2 regions of the Cytobacillus sp. Bva_UNVM-123 genome follow, and region 1 is predicted to be linked to the other one. Evidence: riboswitches for the same ligand, from Rfam matches in the RefSeq annotation. Region 1 holds a riboswitch; the other holds the start of a gene.
What was found. A riboswitch is a leader RNA that binds a small molecule or an ion and turns the genes downstream of it on or off. The one in region 1 is predicted to bind thiamine pyrophosphate.

Region 1 (4,797 bases):
TTATATTCACAAGAAAAAGGAATTTCACTCGCAAATGCACTAGGGGGGAATAAAACAAAGATCGAAGTCGGTATTAGTATTGGCATACAAAAATCCGTCCATGAGCTTTTAAATGTAATAGATGGGTATCTTGCAGAAGGGTACAAGCGGATGAAAGTCAAAATTAAACCGGGCTGGGATGTTGAAGTGATTAGAGAAATTCGCAAACATTTTCCGAATGTTCCTCTTATGGCAGATGCGAATTCGGCATATACATTAAATGATATCGAACTTTTAAAGCAATTAGATGAGTATCAATTAATGATGATTGAGCAGCCATTAGCAGCTGACGACTTTATTGATCATGCCATACTTCAAAAGGCAATTTCAACACCTATTTGTTTAGATGAGAGCATTCATTCCTATGAGGATACACGAAAGGCAATCGAGCTTGGAAGCGGTAAGATTATGAATATAAAAATTGGGCGTGTCGGTGGATTAACAGAAGCGAAGAAAATTCATGATCTTTGTGAACAGCGGCAAATACCAGTATGGTGTGGCGGGATGCTTGAAGCAGGAATTGGAAGAGCCCATAATATTGCATTAACAACACTCTCAAATTTTGTTTTGCCAGGTGACACAGCAGGCTCATCTCGATATTGGGATGAAGATATTATTGAACCAGAAGTAATGGTTGAAAAAGGGTATATTGCTGTTTCAGATAAACCGGGTATTGGGTATGAACCAAACCGTGAAACAATTAGAAAATACACTGTCCTAGAGAAAAATTACACGTAAGAATTATTTCTTGGGAAAGCGCAAATTCAGACAATTTCTTTTTTTGCCGTCAAAACTTGGTGAAATGACGTTGAAAACTTTAGAAGATGTCGTTTCATGGAAAAAGGCGTAAGCCATTTATGCTTACGCCATGCAATATTCATTGTTGTTAAGTGAAGGAATAGTGTCGACAATCTGCTGAATTTCCGTACCTTCTACAGTTTCCTTCTTTAATAATGCTTGAACGATGAGTTCATGCTGAGTTCGATAGTTTGTAATGAGATTTTCTGATTTTTGCAAGGCTTTTTGAAATAATTCCTGCATTTTCACTTCTTTTTCAACTTTATTAAATGTTAAGGTGAACCCATCTTCTAACAAGCCTGTATCTACCATTTGTTCAATTATTTGTTTTGCTTGGTGAACATCGCCACTAACTCCGATGCTATGTTCACCAAGAATGATTCTTTCTGCTATACCACCAGCAAGGATCATTGCTACTTGATCCAACATATCAGTAGTTGTTGATAGATGCATTTCTTTCGGAATTGGCGCGACATAGCCAAGTGCTTGTCCACGAGGAATGATCGTAGCTTTTCGAACGGAACCTGGTTTTGTAATGGCTGCAACAAGCGCATGACCTGCCTCATGAATGGCTACCCGCTTTTTAGTGTTGAGTTCTTGAAGAGCACGAGTCGAGCTTCCTAAAATTGTCCGATCGAGCGCAAAGTCTAAATCTTCCTTCGTAATCATTTCTTGCCCGTTTCGAACTGCTCGTCTGCTTGCAGTTTCAAATAGAGAGTGAAGGTCTGCACCTGAAAAACCAGAAGTGCTCTCAGCTAAATGGTCGAGCGACGATAATATGTTATTAGCTAACAAACGTTTTTTCGTATGAATCGCGATTATTTCTTTCCTACCATTCGTATCTGGTAGGGGAATATTAAATGAAAAATCAATTCTTCCTGGACGAAGGAAGGCTTCGTCAAGCATATCTTTTCGATTTGTTGCAGCAATGAAAAGAACTCCATCATTGGAGTGGACGCCATCTAATTGAACAAGCAGCTCTGTTAATGTTTTTTCACTTTCCTCGCCACCATGCTGCTTCCGTTTACCAGCTAGTGCATCGACTTCATCAATAAAAACAACAGCAGGTTTATGCTTTCTTGCATTTTGAAATAACGTTCTCACTCTTAAGGCACCAACTCCAATGAACATTTCATTAAACGCAGCTCCACTTGTAGAGAAAAATGTTGCACCTAATTCTTTTGCGATTGCTTGAGCAAGTAATGTCTTTCCTGTTCCAGGAGGTCCATACAATAGAATTCCTTTCGGCGGCTTCACACCTATTTTTAGGGCTCGTTCAGGACTTTTCAGGATCGATAGTGTTTGCATGATTTCTTCTTTCATTTCACCTTGAATGCCACCAACATCGGCAAGTGAAATTTTTGGAAGTGGACTTGGTTTAGAAAGTGTTTGCTTCATTGTATTTGTTGCGCCAATTCCACCCTTATTGGATTTAAATATATAGAACCCAATGATGGCTAATATAGTAATTAATCCAACAAGTATAATAGAGGTATATGGACTGCTTGATGAGAATGTGTACTGAACATTATAGTTTTCTACTAATTTATCAATGATTTGACTATTTGGAGGAATGTGAGAAACAAATTTACCTTCACTTGTAATAATCGAAAGTTCTCCATCCTTATGTTCATTTATGCTAACTAATTCACCATTTTGTGCAGCAATTAAGCTTTCAACTGATGAAAAGGGGATTTTAACTGAATTATTTATAGAATGAAAAGCCCAAAATGAGGCTGTAATGATAATGAAGAGAGCAACAATTAAGACTATATACGTGGAAGCTTTTTTAAATGGAAATTTCAACAATATCCCTCCTTATCGTATAGTTTCATTATAAATAAAATAAAGGGGTTAGAATAGGTTATGGTTTTTGTAAAATGATGAAAATAATGGCGCAACTTCTAATAATAATGAATATTATCATTTAAACCCTTCACAAATATTGGTAAGTAGGCTATACTTACAGTGACAATATGATAAACGTAACCACAAGGGGAGCGAATTCGCTGAGAGTGAACATTTTATTGTTCTGACCCTTCGAACCTGTTAGTTAATTCTAGCGTAGGAATGTGGCTTGAATAGATTGAGCATCTATTTTTATTTGCTCTTTTATCTTTCTATTCTCCCCTTGAGGTCGCGTATCAAATCAAAGGGGAGATTTTATTTTGAAAAAATTAAGTTTACTTGCATTAATCGAGGTTTCTTTTTTTGCGGCATTTGCACTTATTTTGGATTTATTGCCTTCCTTTAAGCCAATCCCAAATATGTCGATTTCCTTCGCGATGATTCCGATTTTTATTCTTGCTTTTCGCTGGGGTTTTCGAGCAAGCTTAGTTGCAGGACTGCTATGGGGCCTTCTTCAAATTGTGTTTGATGCATGGATTGTCCATCCAGTACAAGCGGTTTTTGATTATTTATTTGCCTTTACTTTCATAGGTTTTGCTGGTTTATTATATAACCCAATTCAAAAAGAATTACGTTCAAAAAACAAGAAAAAAGCATTAGCTTTTGTCGTTGCCGCCATATTTATAGGTAGTGTTGCTCGATATTTTTGGCATTTTCTTTCAGGTGTCATTTTTATTAAATACTTTGCACCTGAAGTGACAAGCCCAATTTTTTATTCATTCGCAATAAACGGAACGACAATGCTCGGAGCTTTCATTGTTTGCTCTATCATTCTAGTTCTCATTTTAGCATCAGCACCACAGTTAGTGATACGCAAGGATCATTTGTCTGCAATGTCTGGGAAGAAAGCTTCATAAGTAAGAAAAGCAAAGTAAAAAACTGGCCACTTCGTAGTGAGCCAGTTTTTTAGCTTATTCATGCATATGATTCATTTGTTCCTCATTCATCATATGGTTTGTATGTTTCATATGTCCTGAGGACATTACCCATATAGAACCCGCGACAATAACGACGGCCATAAATACGGCATAAGCCATATTGACGACATTTGCCGAGCCATCTTCTCCTTCACGTAAGTGCATGAACATGAAGAGCTGAATTCCTGCTTGTAAAAACGCTAACGTTCCAATTATCCACATAATAATGGATGGAGAAAGGTCTGTTTTTAAGGCAATTGCTGCCGCCCCAAAGGTTAGTACGAGAGAAAATATAAAACCAATGATGTGACTAAGCGGAAAGCTTTTTTTATTTTTTTCCATTTAGCCCACCAATCCTTTCAAATAGACAAACGTGAAGATAAAGATCCAGACAACATCTAGAAAATGCCAATAAAGACCAATAATAAATGCTTTACGAGCAGTTACAGGTGTTAATCCTCTTTTTAGAAGCTGGATTATGACAATTGTTGCCCAGCCAATTCCTACTGTCACATGGGCACCATGCGTTCCAAGCAAAACAAATAGGATAGAAAGGAATGCGCTTGTTTGCATTGTCGCCCCTTCATGAACATAATGAGTGAATTCCGTAACCTCCATGAACAAGAAGCCAGCTCCTAGCGCTAAAGTTATGATAAACCAAGCAATTAATCCTTTAAGATTGTGCCGGCGCATTTCGAAAATGGCAAGTCCCATCGTAAAGCTGCTAGTTAAAAGCAACAGTGTCTGAATGATTACATCTTTGATTTCAAATAAATCCTGTTGTGTTGGTCCACCAGCGAAACGTTGATTAAGTACACCATATACGCTGAAGAGGGTTGCAAATAGAATAATCTCGGCTCCAAGGAAAACCCAAAAACCAAGTATATTCATTCGGTCTTGCTCGGTTTGGTATTCGAGCGGCAATGATGTATTGACATTAGCTGACATGATTATGCACCTCTCCATCTTTCGTGCGCCATGATTTTTCAATTGCTTTTATATCCTTTATTTTTACGTGATAGCCGTTGTTATAATCAAAGGAACGAATGATTAAACCTGCGAATATACCAATTGTTGCGATGGCAGCAGCAATATGCCATTCAAATACTAGGAAGAAACCTGCCACAAAGAATAC
Region 2 (4,797 bases), 490 kb from region 1:
ACAAATTCTCCTTCCTTCACTTGTAAATGGAGCTCGTTGATTATTCCGTGTTTCCCGAAGCTTTTTGAGAGATTTTCGATTGCGAGTAAAGTCATTGTATATCATCTCCCTTCATTTTCCAGCGAATTAGAGAATGCTCAATTAATTTTATGACAGCAAAAAAGAGCAAGCTTAATGCCATAATGGCAAAAATGGCAACAAATACACGGTCTGTTCGAAATGAAGATGAGGCAAGTGTCATATACACCCCAACTCCCATCTTAGCTCCAAGCCACTCTGATATAACCGCACCCATTACACTATATGTCGCAGAAATTTTTAATCCAGAAAACATAGCTGGAAGTGAATAAGGAAGCTCTAATTTCCAAAAAAGCTGCTTACGGTTTGCTCCGGCCATCATCATATAGTGTTTTAAATCGCTAGGTGTTTGTTTAAAACCATCAAGTGTCGCAACCGTAATCGGGAAGAAACATACTAATGTAATGACGATAAGCTTCGGTAAAAGCCCAAACCCAAACCATATGACTAATAGTGGTGCAAGGACGATAATCGGTATGTTTTGCGATAAGATTAATAGCGGGTAGACCGATTCTCTTATAAATGGCAGCAGATGAAGAATAATGGCTGTTAGTAGACCGATGCTTGAGCCAATTACAAAACCTAGCAAAGATAACTTTATCGTTGAGAGAAAGTGTGAGAAAAAGCTCGTCCATCCGTTAATTGCTTCTGAAAATATTGCAGAAGGTGGGGGGAGAAGCCATTCTTGAATCCCTGCCATTTTGACGATTGCTTCCCAAATAATGAATAAAAGGAGGAGAAGGAATCCTGGTCTCCATCCTTTCAATAAATAACTTTTCATGAACGGTATTTCTCCGTTAAATCATCCATGGCAATTCCTGTTGGCTGATAGAGTATCTTTATTTGTGAAATAACATTTCTGCTTCCAATCTCAATCATTCTTTCGTTCATGTCAGCAATGATTTTAAGCAACTGTCCTAATTCACCTTCCATTGTTGTTTCTAACGGGTGCACTTCATATTTAACACCTGATTCATCGATAATGCGGATCGCCTCATCAACATATGGAATCACATCTTCTCCATTTTTTGTTTTCGGAATAATTTGGATACTTAATAATGTATTAGTCACTGGTTACATCCCCTTATTTTGGCAAAAATTCGTTTGTAAATGCTTTTTCTGCTTCCAATTCTTTGTCAAGAAGACCGTTTTCAAACATCCAGTTTGCATAGTTTTTCCAAACTTCAAGTTTTTGTTCTCCCCATCTAGCCGCATCATCTTGATAATAAGGTGCTAACCATTCTTGACTTTTTTTCACAAGCGCCTCATCTAAATCTGGTGCAGATTTCAAAAGGATATCCGCAGCAGCTTCTGGATTGTTGATAGTAAATTCATATCCTTTTGAAGCGGCTTTAATGAAGGCTTTTACTATTTCTGGGTTTTTCTCAATCATCTTTTCACTCGTAGCGAGAACTGGGGTGTAATAGTCAAGTTTATCAGTATAATCCGTTAAATAAACCATATTTATTTTCTCTCCACGAAGTTCTGCTTCAACACCTGTCCAACCGTAAAATATCCAAGCAAAATCAATGTCTCTTTTCACCGCAGTAAAGAAGTCCGTATCTCCCATAGTGACAATGGAAACGTCTTCAACATTTGCCTTTTCGACCTTCATTAATGAATCAATGACTGCCTTTTCGACAGGTGAACCCCAACCACCATATGTTTTTCCAGTAAAATCTTTAGGCGAAGTAATATTTTTCTCAGTTGGGGAAGCAAATCCAGATGTATTATGTTGAATAACAGCTGCGATGGAGACAAGTGGAACTCCTTGAATCCGAGCTTGTGTAATGCTTTCTTGATAGCTGACACCGAAATCTGCCTTGCCTGTTGCTGTAAGCTGATCAGCACCCGCTTCTCCAGGCATAATAATCTCTACATCTAATCCTTCTTCAGCAAAAAAGCCTTTTTCCTTTGCCACATATAATCCAGTATGGTTTGTGTTTGGCGTCCAATCGAGGACGACAGAAACTTTCTTCGGTTCCTTTTGATCTTTATCGTTTCCAGACGGTGTCACTTGTTCATTACTCTTCCCGCATCCTACTAGTACAAGAACAGTAAAAATGACGGTTAACCATTTTTTCATATGTAATACCTCCAATTGTCTAGTCTTCGGCAAGTCGCCTCCGCTTTTCATTGTCCAGCTTTGGCTCCTAGGGACTCGAGGTCTTAAGTCAAGCTGTCAAGTAGGTAAAGAACAACCTACCTACCAGCTTGTCTTAAGCTTGTCGTCCCTAAGCAGTCGCCTCCGCTTTTCATTGTCCAGCTTTGGCTCCTAGGGACTCGAGGTCTTAAGCCAAGCTGTCAAGTAGGTAAAGAACAACCTACTCGCCAACTTGTCTTAAGCTTGTCGTCCCTAAGCAGTCGCCTCCGTTTTTCTTTTTTTTGGAAATAAAAAACGCCCAAGGTAAAGAACCCGGGCGCATATAAGCGAAACATAGTTGGTGCTCGAATATGTTCCCTCCGCTGGTATTACCCAGATCAGGTTCTAAGGGTTATCATCAATTGATGAAATCTCAACCATTTTCACGGTTCCCCTACATTTCAGCCTATTAAGTTTAAAAAGCGTTTTTTATTCCTTATTCATTATAACAGATAAGTTTTATTTGCCTAGTAAAAAAGCATAAACTGATTATTTCCTAGATCTCCCTTAATTCACATGGAAATTATTTGGGTGTGGAGTCGAATGAAAATCTATGTTACGGTAATAACGTCTTAAAGGAATAGAAGAAAATATGATGGAGGAGATTCAATATGAAGATTCTTGCAGCTATATTTGCAGGGCTTATGATTCTCTCATTCCAATTTGTCCCGTCAGCAATTAAGCATTCATATGCGAAAACATTAGATAATGTTCATATATATACTGTTAAAAAAGGCGATACATTTTTAAAAATAGGGGTAAAGAATGGAGTATCAGAGCTCGAGCTAAAACAAATAAATGGTAAAAAATCGGATGACATTCATCCTGGTGAAAAAATAATCATTCCAAAATCCATCTCTAATGATGAAAAGGATCTGTTAGCAAGGCTTGTTTATGCAGAGGCAAAAGGGGAGCCATACGATGGAAAGGTAGCTGTCGCATTAGTTGTGTTAAATCGTGTAGAAGACAAGCGATTCCCAGATACGATTAAAGATGTCATTTATGAAGATAAACAATTTCAGCCTGTTGACAATGGATCGATTAACAAACCAGCGGATGCTCAATCAAAAAATGCTGTAATGGAAGCCCTTGCTCTTCAAGAACAAGGTACAAAATCAATTTATTTTTTTAATCCTGATAAAACGAGTGACAGCTGGCTGAGAACGAAAACAGTTACGAAAGTTATTGGCAATCACCGTTTCGCAAAATAAAAAATGCAGCTTCGATTTACAAACACCTGGTTTCTCTATCAATAAATCATATATTCGAATGACTGAATAATTCGAATGTATTTTATGAGAGAGCCAGGTTTTTTGATGAGGAGAAATTATTTATAATCGTTTTATTTAAGCTGGCTTTCATTTTGTACTGTATTCTGTTTCCAAAGGTGATACTTCTCGATCTCACCAGAGAGCTGTTTAATGGCAAAAGAAATAACAGCTGCATCATCGATAATTCCAATTCCGAATAAAAAGTCAGGAATAATATCGATGGGTGAAACGAAATAGAGGATGGAGGCGATAATTAAGACAATTGATTTCTTGGAAATATTTCGATATTCTCCAGTTGACCAAGACTTAAGTAATTCGGTAAGAAGTTGAAAATTATTCCATACCTTTGCTAATGAACCTTTATTTTTTTTTGCTTTTTTCTTCGTTTTATTGATTAAATTTGCCGTTTTCTTCGGGTTATCGACATACTTTTTGGCAAGTGATTCGAATCGTTTATAGCCTAATTGATATTTTTCTTTATTTAGCATATTGTCCACCCTTCATAGAAAAATTTTTGATAATGATCATTTATATTTTACATATAAAAGTGTTTTTAATCACGATCGTATTGGCAGAAATAATTTAAGTTAGTAATGGGAGAGTATTGTAATGAAAAGGAGAAGGTTTGCTTGAAAAAAAGAAAAAGAATGAAATGGGCATCGTTTATTGTTTTTTGTTTTTTATTGACAGGCTGTGCAGAAAAACCAAGTTTTCAAGCAGAATATGCTTGGAAACTGCAAGATTTTAATGCAGTCACACAAGATGGAAAAAATGTGAGCAGCAATGATTATATGGGGGAAGCTTGGGTTGCAAATTTTATTTTTACAAATTGCACCACAGTCTGTTTACCGATGACAGCAAATATGGCAAAGCTTCAGGAAATGCTAGCAGCAGAAAAAGTAAAGGCTAAGATGGTGTCGTTTTCTGTTGACCCAGAAAGAGATACACCTGACGTATTAAGTGAATATGCTGAAAAATATGAAGCAGATTTAAATACATGGAATTTTTTAACTGGATACTCCCAAGAAGATATACAAGCTATTGCAAAAAATTTTAAAACACTTGCTCAAAAGGAAGAAGGCACTGATCAAGTTACACACGGTACAAAAATCTTTCTGATCAATCGCGACGGTGTCATTGTGAAGGGCTACAATGGACTTGATGTACCATATGATAAAATAATTGCTGATTTAAAATTACTGAATGATTAAAAGATGAGGAGAAAGCCCCTCATCTTTTTGTATTTTTCTCGATAAATTCAAATAAAAAGGACTGTCCATTGCGATAAAAACGGGGGTCATAAAG

Region 2: another riboswitch for thiamine pyrophosphate. It lies ahead of KDN24_RS09110 (ABC transporter substrate-binding protein); the one in region 1 lies ahead of thiT (energy-coupled thiamine transporter ThiT).

What each region holds. Positions count from the first base shown of each region.
Region 1 covers NZ_CM177772.1:2,342,995-2,347,791, forward strand. The annotation lists gene menC (o-succinylbenzoate synthase) at 1-777, shown strand, start outside; gene KDN24_RS11660 (AAA family ATPase) at 901-2,643, opposite strand; TPP riboswitch at 2,822-2,925, shown strand; gene thiT (energy-coupled thiamine transporter ThiT) at 3,006-3,602, shown strand; gene qoxD (cytochrome aa3 quinol oxidase subunit IV) at 3,657-4,004, opposite strand; gene qoxC (cytochrome aa3 quinol oxidase subunit III) at 4,005-4,610, opposite strand; gene qoxB (cytochrome aa3 quinol oxidase subunit I) at 4,600-4,797, opposite strand, start outside.
Region 2 covers NZ_CM177772.1:1,856,320-1,861,116, forward strand. The annotation lists gene KDN24_RS09095 (ABC transporter ATP-binding protein) at 1-95, opposite strand, end outside; gene KDN24_RS09100 (ABC transporter permease) at 92-859, opposite strand; gene KDN24_RS09105 (thiamine-binding protein) at 856-1,149, opposite strand; gene KDN24_RS09110 (ABC transporter substrate-binding protein) at 1,163-2,164, opposite strand; TPP riboswitch at 2,520-2,627, opposite strand; gene KDN24_RS09115 (cell wall hydrolase) at 2,833-3,432, shown strand; gene KDN24_RS09120 (YkvA family protein) at 3,564-3,980, opposite strand; gene KDN24_RS09125 (SCO family protein) at 4,122-4,703, shown strand; gene KDN24_RS09130 (metal-dependent hydrolase) at 4,723-4,797, opposite strand, start outside.